Regions from separate parts of the Sporosarcina sp. FSL K6-1540 genome, predicted to be linked through region 1. Evidence: a T-box and tRNA genes for the amino acid it is inferred to sense, from the RefSeq annotation. Region 1 holds a T-box; the other regions hold tRNA genes.
What was found. A T-box is a leader RNA that pairs with one kind of tRNA and senses whether it is charged. The one in region 1 lies ahead of thrS (threonine--tRNA ligase), so its partner is inferred to be a tRNA-Thr.

Region 1 (5,442 bases):
AGTGATTGTTCTGGCCTAGTTGAAAGTTCAATCGAATATTCAAAACCAAAAGTTCGATAAACTTCATCAATAAGATGAATAACTTGCTTTATTTCGCTTTTAATTTGATTATGTCTCACAAAAATATGCGCATCGTCTTGGCAAAATGTTCGAACCCTTAATAGTCCGTTAAGAGCACCACTAAATTCATGGCGATGGACTTGACCGAATTCAGCCATACGTATTGGTAAATCACGGTATGAATGAAGACTATTTTTGAAAATTAGCATATGGCCAGGACAGTTCATCGGCTTCATCGCAAATTTTGCGTTTTCCACTTCTGAAAAATACATATTCTCATGGTAATGATCCCAGTGCCCCGATTGCTCCCACAGACGTTGATTCATCATGAAAGGCGTGCGGACTTCTGCGTACCCCGCCTTCGTCTGAAGTGCACGTGAAAAGTTCTCTAGCTCAGTGCGTATTATCTGCCCATTCGGTAAATAGAACGGCATGCCTGGTGCTTCCTCAGAGAACATGAATAATTCAAGTTGCTTTCCAAGTTTTCGATGATCCCTTTTTTCTGCTTCCTCCAAAAAATACAAATGCTGTTCTAAGTCTTTCTTTTTCAAAAAGGAAATTCCATAGATACGTTGCATCACTTGATTATCACTATCTCCCCGCCAATAAGCACCTGACACCTGCGTTAACTTGAATGCTTTTATCCATCCAGTTGACGGTAAATGTGGTCCGCGGCAAAGGTCTATAAATTCTCCTTGTTTATAAAGGGAAATTTTCTCGTCCGCTGGTATGTCTTTTAATAGTTCTAACTTAAACAATTCGCCACGCTTCTCAAATAGTTCTTCTGCCTCTCCATACGTGACTTCTATACGTTCAATTTTCAAATCTTCTTCGATAATAGCTTGCATCTTTTTTTCAATCATTACTAAATCATTCGAAGTGACGCTTGTATCCGATAGAAGGTCATAGTAAAAACCGTGTTCAATTATGGGTCCAATCCCTAACTTCGAATCGTCATAAAGTCTTTTAACCGCCTGCCCTAGCACATGTGCAGTTGTGTGCCTTAGAACTTCGAGTCCTTCTATCGATTCCTTTGTGAAAAGTGTAATCGCAGCATCCTCCATAATGCATTGTGATAAATCATATAATTGTTCATTCACTTTTCCCGCTACAACATTCTTTCTCAAACTTAAGCTAATGGACTGTGCAATATCCGCTAATGTAATACCTAGAGGAAAATTCTTTCGGCTACTGTCTGGAAATCGAATCTCAATTTGCTTGTCATTCATCTTAAAACACCCCATCCAATTTTTTGTATAAAAAAATACCCGTCCCAAATAAAGGGACGAGTATGATTTACCCGTGATTCCACCCAAATTTCTAACACCATCCAACAATGGTGTTAACTCATGGCGCTGTAACGTAGCATTAACGGAATTAGTTACTTCATTTCACTAATACAGCTCAAAAGTGGTAAATTATCTTCTGCGTTAGGAAGTTCTCAGCAATACTTCCCTCTCTGGAAACCATCAAAATAATTCATGTCTTTGTCATCGCTTTTATCGTTATTCAGTTATATTTCTATACAAATAAACACACCCATCCCTAGTAAAGGGACGAGTGTGTTTGCTCGTGATTCCACCCAAATTTCTAACACCATCCAACAATGGCGTTTGCTCATGGTGCTGTAACGTAGCATAGACGGCTTCATGCAGCTCAAAAGTGGTAAATTGTTTTTCTAAGTTAGGAAGATTTCAGCAATACTTCCCTCTCTGGAAACCATCAAAACAATTCATGTCTTTATCATCGCTGTTACAAGTATAGTTAAAATTCATTGAAATCGAATTAGTTAATATCCTACAACAAAGAAAATGGATTATCAAGCTTTTTTTGGTTGTATCCAATACAGTTTATGTATGATTAGTTAAAAAGGATACTCATAGTTAGGTTCATACTGGCCCGTATCCTCAAATCATTTCATACCTAAAAAAGTAAAGCCGACCTTTTCCAATACCTTTAGTGACCTTTGACTATCAGGACTTCCAGATGCTGTGTACACGTGCACTTCTACATGATTTCCGGCAATTTCTAAGTAAGACTACGCTGTTTCTCTTGCGAAACCTTTGCCACTATATTTTTCATTATAATGATAAGTTAATTCTATATTACTTAATAAATTCATACAATTAAATTCAGCAGTATTTATAATTTCATTAGCTACGTCAAAGGAGTAATTAATTATGAATATATCCTGAAATCCATGTTCATTTTGTGGTTATATTCTCAGGGGTTTCCTCTCTTTCTTAAGGTAAGCGAAAAAACCTTTTGAACGAAATAATATGGGAATAATAACCCCAAGGATTATGCTAATTCCCGTGGGGTTACTTTATTCACACGTCAAGCAAGCTATATAAATGAGCGGAGTCACTGACATAAAACGTTTGCTGCTTGCGGCCACTTAATAACAATAAAGAACGAAGGAGATTAGTTATCAATGATGTTTATGTTGTAGTTTACTAACCACATGTTAATTTGGGATAGGTGGGCGATGAGTTGGGGGCCTGTCATAAGCTGACCGAACCAAGGAACTTTGAATGAGGATCCGTCTGAATCGATGATGTCCTTGACTCTTTGTTTTGAGACAAGTTCTAGTAGGGGAGATGTTTTATTATCTAGGATGTTGTTTAACTTAGTCTTTACGAGTTTCATATATGTTTGATGATGTGTTTTAGGGTACGGACTCTTTTTCCGGTATAGAATTTCATTAGGAAGTACTCCTTCTAAAGCCTTTCGTAATATTCCTTTCTCTTGGCCGTTCAGCATTTTCATTTCCCACGGTATGTTCCAGGCATATTCAACAATTCGGTGATCGGCGAATGGAACCCGTACTTCTAAACTTGCTCCCATACTCATGCGATCTTTTCGCTCCAGAAGCGTTGACATAAACCAAATCATATTTAAATAAGACATTTCCCGGTGCCGTGCTTCTATTTGGGTTTCTCCCCCTAGAAGAGGCACTTCACTAATCGTTTCGTTATAGCGATCCCTCACATACCCTTCCAAATCGAGTTTCTTTTGCCAATGTGGAAGCAACAGCTGCTGTCTTTCCGTTTGTGACCGCATCCACGGAAACTCCTTTCCGTGCAGCAGTTTTTCTTTATAGAACCATGGATATCCTCCGAAGATCTCATCCGCACACTCACCAGACAATGCAACTGTATAATCTTGTTTCATCTGTTCGCAAAACCATAACAATGATGAGTCTACGTCTGCCATACCAGGTAAATCTCTCATCATCACTGCTTCTTCCAACAGATTTGCCAGCTGATCATTATTTATAATAGCCGAGTGATGAATAGACCCCAAATATTGTTGCATTTTCTCTATCCATGGTGCATCTTGATCAGGCTGAAAGGAACTCGCTTTGAAATATTGATTGTTGTGCTCGTAGTCAATGGAGTACGTATGAAGGGTACCGCGTCCCTCTTTTTTAAAATATTCTGAAGCAAATGAACTAATAGCACTCGAATCAATTCCTCCAGATAAGAATGTACAAACAGGTACATCAGCAACTAACTGGCGCTCAACGGCATCCTTTACAAGAATTTTTACTTGTTCAGCCGTCTCATCTAACGTATGATGATGCTTTTTGCTTTCTACATTCCAATACCGCCAAGTTTTCAGTCCATTTCGATTGTAAATTAATGCATGAGCTGGGCGAAGTTCATTAATGCCCCGAAAGACACCATGACCAGGAGTCCGGGATGGACCTAATCCAAATATTTCCTGAAACCCCTCTCTGTCCACTTCACTTTTCACTTTTGGATGTGCAAGTATTGCTTTAATCTCTGAACCAAATATGAGCGATTCGTTTTCTTCACGATAAAATAGAGGTTTGACACCAAGTCGGTCTCTTGCCATAAAAAGCTGCTCTCGGTGTTGATCCCAAACAGCAAATGCAAAAATTCCATTTAGATGCATTACGCAATTTTCTCCCCACTCGATATATGCCGTCAGTAACACTTCCGTATCGGAATATGACTGAAAAGAGTACCCTCTTTGTAGTAATTCCTTTCTAATTTCTTCTGTATTATAAAGCTCTCCGTTATATACGATAGTAAAAGTATGGTTGTTTTTTTCTATTGACATCGGCTGTATACCTCCGGCAGGATCGACAACTATAAGCCGGGTATGACCAAGTAACAGATGGCGCGAACTCCATACATTAGAAGCATCCGGACCACGCTTCGTCAATGAATTCGCCATCTTTTCCACAATGAATACTTGCTGTGTCAAATCTTGATGCCAATCAATCCATCCTGTTATTCCACACACTCGCAATCACTCCTTCTCATTAGAAATTTACATATTAGCTTTTTTTCACTATCCACCGCTTCATTAATATTGCGACAGATATTGATCGCGTTCCCATGGGTGTACTTGTGTCCTATACATATCCCATTCAATTTCTTTTGCTTCAATAAACCGTTCCAACAAATGGCTGCCTATAGCTTGAGTAATCACTTTGTCTGCTTTTAATTTTTTTAGTGCCTCAGCTAAAGTAGCCGGCAAATCAATGATTCCGGTTTTTTCCCGTTCTTCTTTTGACATCAAATAGATATTTTTGTTAATTGTTTCAGGAGGTGTTAATTTATTTTTAATGCCATCTAATCCCGCAGCTAACAAGACTGCCATGGCTAAATATGGATTTGCAGCAGGGTCAACACTACGAACCTCTACACGTGTACTCATTCCACGTGATGCGGGGATTCGAATAAGTGCACTTCTATTTCTTGCTGACCAAGCCACATAGCATGGCGCCTCATACCCGGGAACTAACCTTTTGTAGGAGTTTACAGTAGGGTTTGTAATAGCAGTAAAACTCTGAGCATGTTTCAGAATTCCTGCCACAAAATTTCTTGCAGTATCACTTATTTCTAGCGACCCGTTTGGATCATAAAATGCATTTTCGCCATTTTTGAATAAGCTCAAGTTACAATGCATGCCAGATCCATTTATGCCGAATAATGGTTTAGGCATAAATGTCGCATGTAGCCCATGTTTGCGAGCAATTGTTTTAACGATAAGCTTAAAGGTTTGAATATCATCACAGGCTCTTATGGCACTTTGATATTTAAAGTCAATTTCATGCTGGCCCGGTGCTACTTCATGATGGGAAGCTTCAATCTCAAATCCCATTTCTTCCAGTTCAAATACGATATCGCGACGGCAAGTTTCCCCTAAGTCAGTTGGTGCAAGATCAAAATAACCGCCATGATCATTCAATTCCAATGATGGTTCACCCTTGTCATTGAGTTTAAATAAGAAAAATTCAGGTTCAGGTCCAACATTGAAATCAGAAAACCCAAGTACTTTCATTTCATTTAAAATCCTTTTGAGATTATTGCGAGGGTCACCTTCAAATGGTGTTCCATCTGGATG
Region 2 (5,442 bases), 1.7 Mb from region 1:
GATTACCAAACTCCGCACGAAATTCTTCCGGGATTGGCTTTTTCGACTGTGTAAGGAAAGCAATGCAACGCTGCGCATTTAATTGACCACCCTGAATCAATGCACCAGTTGGACATACGTCAAGACAAAGTGTGCAATCCCCACATTCATCTTCCATTGGAACGTCCGGCGCAAAAGGGATATTGGTAATCATTTCACCCAGGTACACATACGAACCGAATTCCGGCGTAATTATTGAACAGTTTTTTGCCGACCAGCCAATCCCCGCCCGTTCTGCAACAGCGCGGTCTGCAAGCTCACCCGTATCTACCATCGAGCGAACCTTTGCTTTAGGTGCATGTTCTAGTATAAATTCCTCAAGCAGTCTCAGCTTTTCACGAAGGACTGTATGATAATCTGTTCCCCATGATGCACGGCAAAAAATACCCCGGCGCTCGCCTTTTTTTCCTCTCGGAGAATCTGCCATTTTGGATGGATAAGCTACAGCAATTGCAATAATGCTTTCTGCTTGATCAAGCAAAAGAGCAGGTTCTGTCCGTTTATCTAAATCCTTTTCTTCAAAACCCGACTGATAGCCTAGTTCTTGCTGCCGCTTCAAGCGGTTTTTCAACTCACGAAATGGTGCAGCTGTTGTAAAACCAATTTTGTCGATGCCGATTGACTCCGCATAGTCCCTCACTGACTGTTGCAACTGAACAGCATTCACACTGTATCGCCTCCACTATGCTACTATTGAATTAAACTATATAAAGGGTGAAGTCATTGATTATTGAAATGGATATGAAGCTTTTAGGTGCCGTACCCGGATTAAAATTGGGCATTAATCATTATACCAAAATTACAGTGTCAGAATCGCCTCAAATGCTAAAAGGAAAATTGCAATTATTCCAAGAGCAACTTTTCTTTGAGCTGGAGAACAAGTCCGTCCCCGAATTCCCTGGCATTAAAGAATGGCGTACTGTGTGGAAAGCACTTGGCGCAGACCCTAATCGATACCGTCATTCTACAGAAGCACTTATGCGCCGGATTAAGAAGCAAAACTACATCGATCCATTCCACAATGCTGTCGACTTGAATAACTTCTTTTCCTTGCAGCACGAAATTCCAGTAGGCATCTATGACCTCGAAAAAATTGTCGGCGATATAGTCGTTACTTCAGGGACAGAAGAGGATGGATATGATGGATTGAATGGTCGTTTTAATTCATTACAAAACATTCTACTGTTAAAAGATGATTATAGCCCATTCGGTAGCCCATATGTCGATTCTATACGCAGCGCTGTAACAGAAGATACGACAGACGCGTTACATATCTTCTTCCTACGCCCGTCCATGGATGCTACTGAAGCGTTTGAACTGACAACAGCATGTGGGAACATGTTTACTAGTCTTAGTGGTGGAGATGTTCGTTCATATGTTTTGCACGAGGGACAAACTTCCATTATAGTTGACTGACAATGTTTCTAAATGGGGGGAATGAACAAGTGAGCAACATAACACTCGCTGAAGCTGTAAAATTAAAAAGTGTTTTAACAAAACGAATTCATGAGCTTGAAGATGAAATGAGACGCGTAGCCTTTACGAATGTAGAAAAAGGCAACACCCCTGATCAAGGACCACGTAGCCTTAAAATCGTAGAAACAGAATTGGATGAAGTCCGTTTAGATAGTCGAGTGCTCGACCGTCTCATGTATCGTGCCAATATCGATAATGAAATCGAGTTCCAAGGGCAACAACTTGCGATTGTCGAAGCGATTGAACTTGCCATACAATTACGTGCAAAAGCCCGCTTTTACAAAGAACTCTCTATGGCAGAAAAAGAAGAGATTCAATACGGCTACTCTGAAGGTACGGTCGTATACCGTGTTGCTTTATTCGATCCTGAGGATTATCGGGTGAAATCATTGCAAGCAGAAAAGGATGCACATAAGTTATCTAATTCTATTAATGCAAAAAACTATTCGATTGTCTTGAAATTTGATGATACGAAGTACTTTTAATGCCCTTGGAAAGGTGAGACTCCTCTCCAGGGCATAGAGTAGGGATCAATCCAATTTAAATTGCAGGCAAACCAATAACCTGTCACCATTTACTTTGTGACCAATCCCCAATGACCAACCAAGGCAATTGCAATGGACAACCCAAACTAGTGTCATCGGATCCCCTCTATGAAAATCGCTCCTTACGCTTCGGCGGTAAGGAGCGATTTTGTTTACTACCCATTTTTGAACCGCTGTGTTTTCTCACCATCTATTAGTAACGTCCAGGTTCCACTCTCTAGAAAACTTGTGCCACCAAGTTTATCAAGTCGACTTTTCCTGATGAAATGCCTCTTACTCATTTTCTGCAATATGCTTCAGAGCTCTTGCTCGACTCACAATAAAGTTTCTCATATAGCTTTCCAAAAACAACTTATCCGCAATAACACCAATCACTCCACAGGGTGATCTATATTGAAATCTGTCAATCATCAGAGTGCCATTATCCTTCTCAATAAACTCATGAATATGGTGAAAAGATTGGAATGCTCCTTTCACCATTATGTCTTCAAACATATACGGTATATCCATCACCGTTACTTTGGCAGTTAGTCTTTGTCTTATACCGAAATGAACGGCCTCCCATGTAACAATATCCCCGGCCAGCAATAAACCTGTTGTCACCCCACCGACAGCCTTCTCTTTCGTCCCCTCTGTTGTACGGGTATGAATATCCACGTCTCGTGCAAGATCAAAGCAACGTTCTACCGAGGCTTGAATGAACTCCTGGTGTTCAATTAATGGCATAATGTTTCCCCTACTCTCTATTCTTTTATCTAAATATATATTGAAATAAAGAATTAAATTACATTGAATTCTTTAAAGTGCTAGGGGTAGCCAAAGCCCACGTTCGCTCAGTTAAGTCAACTTATATAGTAGAAATTAAACACAAAAAAACACAACCGAAGTTGTGTTTTTCATCTGATACCCGAGGCCGGACTTGAACCGGCACGCCTTACGGCATCGCATTTTGAGTGCGACGTGTCTGCCATTCCACCACTCGGGCATAACACTATTTAGTTTACGAACAACGATACATAAGAAAATTGGAGGCGGCAACCGGAATCGAACCGGTGGTAAGGGTGTTGCAGACCCATGCCTTACCGCTTGGCTATGCCGCCGTAGATGATGGAGCGGAAGACGGGATTCGAACCCGCGACCCCGACCTTGGCAAGGTCGTATTCTACCACTGAACTACTTCCGCGAAACTGGGGTAGCTGGATTCGAACCAACGAGTGACGGAGTCAAAGTCCGTTGCCTTACCGCTTGGCTATACCCCAAAAAGATAAATGGGGCGACTGAAGGGAATCGAACCCTCGAGTGTCGGAACCACAATCCGATGTGTTAACCACTTCACCACAATCGCCATGATATCTAGTTTGTTTTAATTGAATATAAAATGGGGCGACTGAAGGGAATCGAACCCTCGAATGTCGGAACCACAATCCGATGTGTTAACCACTTCACCACAATCGCCATGATATATAAGTTTGTTTTAATTGGATAGATAAATGGGGCGACTGAAGGGAATCGAACCCTCGAGTGTCGGAACCACAATCCGATGTGTTAACCACTTCACCACAATCGCCATAATATTAGATTATACTAAAAAAAATGGCAGGGGCAGTAGGAATCGAACCCACATCAAAGGTTTTGGAGACCTCTATTCTACCGTTAAACTATGCCCCTAAAACTGGTGGTGGGGGGCGGATTCGAACCGCCGAACCCGTAGGGAGCGGATTTACAGTCCGCCGCGTTTAGCCACTTCGCTACCCCACCATATAGGTGTAAATGGTGCCGGAGAAAGGACTTGAACCCTCAACCTACTGATTACAAGTCAGTTGCTCTACCAGTTGAGCTACTCCGGCACAAATATTAAAATGGTGGCTCAGGACGGAATCGAACCGCCGACACAAGGATTTTCAGTCCTTTGCTCTACCGACTGAGCTACTGAGCCACATATTTGGTTTACATTAAGATATTAGCTTATTCTAAACCTTATAAGAAAAATAAAAATGGCGGTCCCGACCGGGATCGAACCGGCGATCTCCTGCGTGACAGGCAGGCATGTTAACCGCTACACCACGGGACCATTTGGTTGCGGGGGCAGGATTTGAACCTGCGACCTTCGGGTTATGAGCCCGACGAGATACCACTTCTCCACCCCGCGACAACAATATAATGTATTCATTTGATAAAGAGCTAATCATTTACATGTCAGCTATATGATCTGCTGTATCATGATAAAATTTGGTTGCGGGGGCAGGATTTGAACCTGCGACCTTCGGGTTATGAGCCCGACGAGATACCACTTCTCCACCCCGCGACAATAGTATTTATATAATTAAATATATGTAAGTTTCTTTAAGCGGTGAATCTGCTTAAAAAACTTAATGGTGGAGGATGACGGGCTCGAACCGCCGACCCCCTGCTTGTAAGGCAGGTGCTCTCCCAGCTGAGCTAATCCTCCTGGGTAAAATTGCGATAAGCGGCGCATCTCTCTGTCAGCTTCATTCGCTCAGTCAGTCACGTACTAATGTACGCTCCTTCCTTCTCCCAATTTTAACGAGAGTGTGCTATGCTCGAATTACTGAATTAAAGTCTACGTGCTTAATGATGAATTTCTAAAAAATTATGGTGACCCCTACGGGATTCGAACCCGTGATACCGCCGTGAAAGGGCGGTGTCTTAACCGCTTGACCAAGGGGCCTTAATTTATCATTTATATGAATCTGGCGGAGAGCAAGGGATTTGAACCCTTGAAACAGCGTTAGCCGCTTACATGATTTCCAATCATGCTCCTTCGGCCACTCGGACAGCTCTCCTAAATGGCTCCGCAGGTAGGACTCGAACCTACGACCGATCGGTTAACAGCCGATTGCTCTACCACTGAGCTACTGCGGAATAATATTAAGAACATACATTAAGTATCTTCTTTTGGACTAACAGACCAGCGACGTCCTACTCTCACAGGGGGAAACCCCCAACTACCATCGGCGCTGAAGAGCTTAACTTCCGTGTTCGGTATGGGAACGGGTGTGACCTCTTCGCAATCGTCACTGAACTATTTTCCACAAGACAAGATTAATTATATCATACCTTGTTGTTACTTGCAAGCGTTTTTACAAAATAATTAATTTTGTTCGCTCAAAACTGAATAAAACAGACATTGTGCTACACAGAATCAGGGTAATCAAGCCCTTTTCAAAATTGGTTAAGTCCTCGATCGATTAGTATCCGTCAGCTCCACACGTCGCCGTGCTTCCACCCCAGACCTATCAACCTCATCTTCTTTGAGGGATCTTACTTACTTGCGTAATGGGAAATCTCATCTCGAGGGGGGCTTCATGCTTAGATGCTTTCAGCATTTATCCCGTCCATACATAGCTACCCAGCGATGCCT
Region 3 (5,442 bases), 1.3 Mb from region 1:
TAGTCAGGACCTAAGTTGAGGCCGAAAGGCGTAGACGATGGACAACAGGTTGATATTCCTGTACCACCTCCCCGCCGTTTGAGCAATGGGGTGACGCAGTAGGATAGGGTGAGCGCGCTGTTGGTTATGCGCGTCTAAGCAGTGAGGTGTGGAATGAGGCAAATCCCGTTCCTATAACATTGAGCTGTTACAGCAAGGGGATTTATCCCTGAGTCCCTGATTTCACGCTGCCAAGAAAAGCCTCTAGCGAGGCGGGAGGTGCCTGTACCGCAAACCGACACAGGTAGGCGAGGAGAGAATCCTAAGGTGATCGAGAGAACTCTCGTTAAGGAACTCGGCAAAATGACCCCGTAACTTCGGGAGAAGGGGTGCTCTGGTAGGGTGTTAAAGCCCGAGAGAGCCGCAGTGAATAGGCCCAGGCGACTGTTTAGCAAAAACACAGGTCTCTGCAAAACCGCAAGGTGAAGTATAGGGGCTGACGCCTGCCCGGTGCTGGAAGGTTAAGAGGAGAGGTCAGCGCAAGCGAAGCTTCGAATTGAAGCCCCAGTAAACGGCGGCCGTAACTATAACGGTCCTAAGGTAGCGAAATTCCTTGTCGGGTAAGTTCCGACCCGCACGAAAGGCGTAACGATCTGGGCACTGTCTCAACGAGAGACTCGGTGAAATTATAATACCTGTGAAGATGCAGGTTACCCGCGACAGGACGGAAAGACCCCGTGGAGCTTTACTGTAACCTGATATTGAATTCCGGTGCAGCCTGTACAGGATAGGTAGGAGCCTTGGATTCCGGAGCGCTAGCTTCGGATGAGGCGTTGGTGGGATACTACCCTGGCTGTATTGGACTTCTAACCCATGCCCCTTATCGGGGCAGGAGACAGTGTCAGGCGGGCAGTTTGACTGGGGCGGTCGCCTCCTAAAGAGTAACGGAGGCGCCCAAAGGTTCCCTCAGAATGGTTGGACATCATTCGTAGAGTGCAAAGGCATAAGGGAGCTTGACTGCGAGACCTACAAGTCGAGCAGGGTCGAAAGACGGGCTTAGTGATCCGGTGGTTCCGCATGGAAGGGCCATCGCTCAACGGATAAAAGCTACCCCGGGGATAACAGGCTTATCTCCCCCAAGAGTCCACATCGACGGGGAGGTTTGGCACCTCGATGTCGGCTCATCGCATCCTGGGGCTGTAGTCGGTCCCAAGGGTTGGGCTGTTCGCCCATTAAAGCGGTACGCGAGCTGGGTTCAGAACGTCGTGAGACAGTTCGGTCCCTATCCGTCGCGGGCGCAGGAAATTTGAGAGGAGCTGTCCTTAGTACGAGAGGACCGGGATGGACATACCTCTGGTGTACCAGTTGTCTTGCCAAAGGCATCGCTGGGTAGCTATGTATGGACGGGATAAATGCTGAAAGCATCTAAGCATGAAGCCCCCCTCGAGATGAGATTTCCCATTACGCAAGTAAGTAAGATCCCTCAAAGAAGATGAGGTTGATAGGTCTGGGGTGGAAGCACGGCGACGTGTGGAGCTGACGGATACTAATCGATCGAGGACTTAACCAATTTTGAAAAGGGCTTGATTACCCTGATTCTGTGTAGCACAATGTCTGTTTTATTCAGTTTTGAGCGAATAAGTACCGTTCATAAAAAAAGTACTTGCAATTAATTAGATGATATGTTATAATAATTATTGTCTTTGAGAAAAGATCATACAAGTCTGGTGACGATTGCGAAGAGGTCACACCCGTTCCCATCCCGAACACGGAAGTTAAGCTCTTCAGCGCCGATGGTAGTTGGGGGTTTCCCCCTGTGAGAGTAGGACGTCGCCGGTCTTGTAACAATTATTACATAGGTTTATGAATAGGACGAACAACTGAAGTTTGTCGCACTTATACCCAGGAGGATTAGCTCAGCTGGGAGAGCACCTGCCTTACAAGCAGGGGGTCGGCGGTTCGAGCCCGTCATCCTCCACCATTTTATTTATAATGAAAACTATTAGCCGGAGTAGCTCAACTGGTAGAGCAACTGACTTGTAATCAGTAGGTTGAGGGTTCAAGTCCTTTCTCCGGCACCACTTTTCGAGCCATTAGCTCAGTTGGTAGAGCATCTGACTTTTAATCAGAGGGTCGCAGGTTCGAATCCTGCATGGCTCACCATTTTTATGACTTAGTGTCATAATTTATATTGCGGGTATGGCGGAACTGGCAGACGCGCTAGACTTAGGATCTAGTGCCTTCGGGCGTGGGGGTTCGACTCCCTTTACCCGCACTTATAATGCGGAAGTAGTTCAGTGGTAGAATACGACCTTGCCAAGGTCGGGGTCGCGGGTTCGAATCCCGTCTTCCGCTCCATATTTTTGCCGGGGTGGCGGAACTGGCAGACGCACAGGACTTAAAATCCTGCGGTAGGTGACTACCGTACCGGTTCGATTCCGGTTCTCGGCATTAATAACTTTTCACTTATATGCGCTCGTAGCTCAATTGGATAGAGCACCTGACTACGGATCAGGAGGTTGTGGATTCGACTTCTGCCGGGCGCACCATTATGTTTTTAAACTTTATAATTCTTCGGGACGTAGCTCAGCTTGGTAGAGCACTTGGTTTGGGACCAAGGGGTCGCAGGTTCGAATCCTGTCTTCCCGACCATTAAGATTTTTAAGCAGATTCGCCGCTTAAAGAATATACCATTTTAAGTAGATTTGTGCTTTAATAATTGCCAGCTATAATGGGGCCTTAGCTCAGCTGGGAGAGCGCCTGCCTTGCACGCAGGAGGTCAGCGGTTCGATCCCGCTAGGCTCCACCAACACAATTTTAATAAAGATCCTGGCGGCGTAGCTCAGCTGGCTAGAGCGTACGGTTCATACCCGTGAGGTCGGGGGTTCGATCCCCTCTGCCGCCATCTTAAAGGACCTTTAGCTCAGTTGGTTAGAGCAGACGGCTCATAACCGTCCGGTCGCAGGTTCGAGTCCTGCAAGGTCCACCACTATTATATACAGCCATGGAGGTATACCCAAGCCCGGCTGAAGGGATCGGTCTTGAAAACCGACAGGGGAGTCAAATCCCGCGGGGGTTCGAATCCCTCTACCTCCTCCATTTTTAACTAGTGGTGAAATTAAATAGTACTTATATTGTTGTCGCGGGGTGGAGAAGTGGTATCTCGTCGGGCTCATAACCCGAAGGTCACAGGTTCAAATCCTGTCCCCGCAACCAAATGGTCCCGTGGTGTAGCGGTTAACATGCCTGCCTGTCACGCAGGAGATCGCCGGTTCGATCCCGGTCGGGACCGCCATTTTTATTAATACTATAAGGTTTAGAATAAGTTAACGACTTAATGTAAACTAAATACGTGGCTCAGTAGCTCAGTCGGTAGAGCAAAGGACTGAAAATCCTTGTGTCGGCGGTTCGATTCCGTCCTGAGCCACCATTGTTATGCGAGTGTAGTTTAGTGGTAAAACCTCAGCCTTCCAAGCTGATGATGAGGGTTCGATTCCCTTCACTCGCTCCAAAAAGGGCCTATAGCTCAGCTGGTTAGAGCGCACGCCTGATAAGCGTGAGGTCGATGGTTCGAGTCCATTTAGGCCCACCATTCCGCAGTAGCTCAGTGGTAGAGCAATCGGCTGTTAACCGATCGGTCGTAGGTTCGAGTCCTACCTGCGGAGCCATTTATATATGGGGAAGTACTCAAGCGGCTCAAGAGGTGCCCCTGCTAAGGGTATAGATCGCGAAAGCGGTGCGAGGGTTCGAATCCCTCCTTCTCCGCCATATATAATTTGGCCCCTTGGTCAAGCGGTTAAGACACCGCCCTTTCACGGCGGTATCACGGGTTCGAATCCCGTAGGGGTCATACATAAAAGTAGCTTTACAAGTTCTTAATGAACTTGTAAAGCTACTTTTTAATTTGTTTATATATAGTTTTCTAGTTCACTTAAATTCTCACTATATATGTTGAATTAAAGAATCCCATTGAATCTACTGTGGCGCTCAATAAGGAGAGAGTTATAATTCGGGGTGTGGATTGTAGAACGCTTGACGCTTTGGGGATGCCTTTCACCGTAAGCCTGGATATCGCTTCGCATCCAGTCTAACGGCTTCGGCGACCCCTTTGCCGCGCCTGCACTAGGGTGTTCATTATCGAGAGAAATGTGATTTTGAGATGTATATGCCGAGATTATTAGGTGATTACTAGTTGATACTACTTATATTCAAGAAAGACGTACTCCAGGTTGCAGATTTCATCACAGATAATGAAATGCTCTTTCTCATATAGACCATCCAGCGTCGAAGCGATATTGGTAGGAGTTCTGTTTCATTCTTAAATAAAAAAGACAAGACTATGGAGAAGACTTCAGCCGCCAAAATTATATCTTTGGCGGCTTTTATCCAGTTAAGAAGCCCCGCTATTCTTTCGTCCCAAAAAGCTCTAGCATTTCGTGTACTTATGCCTTTGGAGAGCAACGGATGGATAACCACCAAACGATTCCCGAAAAATGTGTAGGGTGCTACGAAGTCGCATCCCTACACATCAAGATATCTCGATAATAGTAAAGAGGTCGTTCTATCTAAAGCAACTCAAAGGCAACTGCACACGCAGCGCCTAGTGTTTGATTAAATCATTTACTGGTTACTTTTGGTTAATTAACATACGTGAGCTAAAATATCCTGAAAAGAAACACCATAAGCAATGGCCTATGGTGTTTCTTTTCACTTCTTCTGATCCTCTATATAACTATCTTTTTCATGATAAGGAATATCTCCGAGAGGGGATTCGATTCCTTCATCATCCAGTTCCGCTTCATATTTCTCTGAGGCATCGGACCTGATGAAACCGCGTGACTTTCCATTTATATCGGTTCCTGTGAATTCTTCAAATACTTCGGTTGCACCATCTGAAATTCCGCTGTCGTATAACGTATTGTAGTCATCGTGATCTCCGCTGAAATCGGAAGGGGTTTCTGATGTTCCAGATTTTGCGATTTCCTGAAAGCTGTCTTCGCCATCCCGGGCCGCTCCGGAAAAAGAATTTGGGTTGGCCATGGTAAGCGTATCTTCTTCGACAGGTCGATCATTGGGGATTTCTTGCTCAGTCGCATGGTCGATGCAAAGAGTTGTGTAAGGAACTGCTTCAAGTCGCCCAAATGGTATATCTTTTTGGCACACTTCACATTTCCCATAAGAACCGTTCACCATCGCTTGTAAGGCGCTTTCTACTTTATCTAATTCAGAGCCAGCATGAACGTTTAAAGCCATGTCTTTCTCTCTTTCAAACAGTTCTGTACCCATATCACCGGGATGATTGTCATACATCGACAGCTCGCCGGCAGCTTCTTGTGCACTTTCCTTAATATCTGTTTCTTCTTCTGTTTTTGTTAAGTGATCCTTCATTTCATATAGTTCTTTTTTTAGAGTGGCTTTTTGTTTATCGTTCAACAAGTTTTGTCACGTCCTTTTTAGTAATGG

Region 2: it encodes a tRNA-Thr, which carries the amino acid that the T-box ahead of thrS (threonine--tRNA ligase) is inferred to sense. The anticodon was not compared.
Region 3: it encodes a tRNA-Thr, which carries the amino acid that the T-box ahead of thrS (threonine--tRNA ligase) is inferred to sense. The anticodon was not compared.

Annotation. Positions count from the first base shown of each region.
Region 1 is NZ_CP152018.1:4,055,647-4,061,088, forward strand. It holds gene thrS (threonine--tRNA ligase) at 1-1,289, opposite strand, end outside; T-box leader at 1,339-1,563, opposite strand; gene asnB (asparagine synthase (glutamine-hydrolyzing)) at 2,485-4,335, opposite strand; gene glnA (type I glutamate--ammonia ligase) at 4,399-5,442, opposite strand, start outside.
Region 2 is NZ_CP152018.1:2,392,375-2,397,816, reverse strand. It holds gene queG (tRNA epoxyqueuosine(34) reductase QueG) at 1-706, opposite strand, end outside; gene MKY15_RS11220 (phenylalanine--tRNA ligase beta subunit-related protein) at 775-1,455, shown strand; gene MKY15_RS11215 (hypothetical protein) at 1,485-2,000, shown strand; gene MKY15_RS11210 (SRPBCC family protein) at 2,334-2,786, opposite strand; tRNA gene MKY15_RS11205 (tRNA-Leu) at 2,965-3,045, opposite strand; tRNA gene MKY15_RS11200 (tRNA-Cys) at 3,087-3,160, opposite strand; tRNA gene MKY15_RS11195 (tRNA-Gly) at 3,169-3,243, opposite strand; tRNA gene MKY15_RS11190 (tRNA-Gln) at 3,248-3,319, opposite strand; tRNA gene MKY15_RS11185 (tRNA-His) at 3,330-3,405, opposite strand; tRNA gene MKY15_RS11180 (tRNA-His) at 3,440-3,515, opposite strand; tRNA gene MKY15_RS11175 (tRNA-His) at 3,552-3,627, opposite strand; tRNA gene MKY15_RS11170 (tRNA-Trp) at 3,655-3,728, opposite strand; tRNA gene MKY15_RS11165 (tRNA-Tyr) at 3,734-3,818, opposite strand; tRNA gene MKY15_RS11160 (tRNA-Thr) at 3,832-3,907, opposite strand; tRNA gene MKY15_RS11155 (tRNA-Phe) at 3,921-3,996, opposite strand; tRNA gene MKY15_RS11150 (tRNA-Asp) at 4,056-4,131, opposite strand; tRNA gene MKY15_RS11145 (tRNA-Met) at 4,135-4,209, opposite strand; tRNA gene MKY15_RS11140 (tRNA-Met) at 4,291-4,365, opposite strand; tRNA gene MKY15_RS11135 (tRNA-Val) at 4,434-4,509, opposite strand; tRNA gene MKY15_RS11130 (tRNA-Glu) at 4,675-4,749, opposite strand; tRNA gene MKY15_RS11125 (tRNA-Ser) at 4,773-4,864, opposite strand; tRNA gene MKY15_RS11120 (tRNA-Asn) at 4,869-4,943, opposite strand; rRNA gene rrf (5S ribosomal RNA) at 4,988-5,103, opposite strand; rRNA gene MKY15_RS11110 (23S ribosomal RNA) at 5,250-5,442, opposite strand, start outside.
Region 3 is NZ_CP152018.1:2,708,119-2,713,560, forward strand. It holds rRNA gene MKY15_RS12735 (23S ribosomal RNA) at 1-1,549, shown strand, start outside; rRNA gene rrf (5S ribosomal RNA) at 1,703-1,818, shown strand; tRNA gene MKY15_RS12745 (tRNA-Val) at 1,885-1,960, shown strand; tRNA gene MKY15_RS12750 (tRNA-Thr) at 1,985-2,060, shown strand; tRNA gene MKY15_RS12755 (tRNA-Lys) at 2,067-2,142, shown strand; tRNA gene MKY15_RS12760 (tRNA-Leu) at 2,173-2,254, shown strand; tRNA gene MKY15_RS12765 (tRNA-Gly) at 2,263-2,337, shown strand; tRNA gene MKY15_RS12770 (tRNA-Leu) at 2,345-2,430, shown strand; tRNA gene MKY15_RS12775 (tRNA-Arg) at 2,452-2,528, shown strand; tRNA gene MKY15_RS12780 (tRNA-Pro) at 2,555-2,631, shown strand; tRNA gene MKY15_RS12785 (tRNA-Ala) at 2,713-2,788, shown strand; tRNA gene MKY15_RS12790 (tRNA-Met) at 2,811-2,884, shown strand; tRNA gene MKY15_RS12795 (tRNA-Ile) at 2,892-2,968, shown strand; tRNA gene MKY15_RS12800 (tRNA-Ser) at 2,986-3,078, shown strand; tRNA gene MKY15_RS12805 (tRNA-Met) at 3,121-3,195, shown strand; tRNA gene MKY15_RS12810 (tRNA-Asp) at 3,199-3,274, shown strand; tRNA gene MKY15_RS12815 (tRNA-Phe) at 3,334-3,409, shown strand; tRNA gene MKY15_RS12820 (tRNA-Gly) at 3,417-3,490, shown strand; tRNA gene MKY15_RS12825 (tRNA-Ile) at 3,495-3,571, shown strand; tRNA gene MKY15_RS12830 (tRNA-Asn) at 3,573-3,647, shown strand; tRNA gene MKY15_RS12835 (tRNA-Ser) at 3,657-3,747, shown strand; tRNA gene MKY15_RS12840 (tRNA-Glu) at 3,758-3,829, shown strand; gene MKY15_RS12845 (TraR/DksA C4-type zinc finger protein) at 4,687-5,415, opposite strand.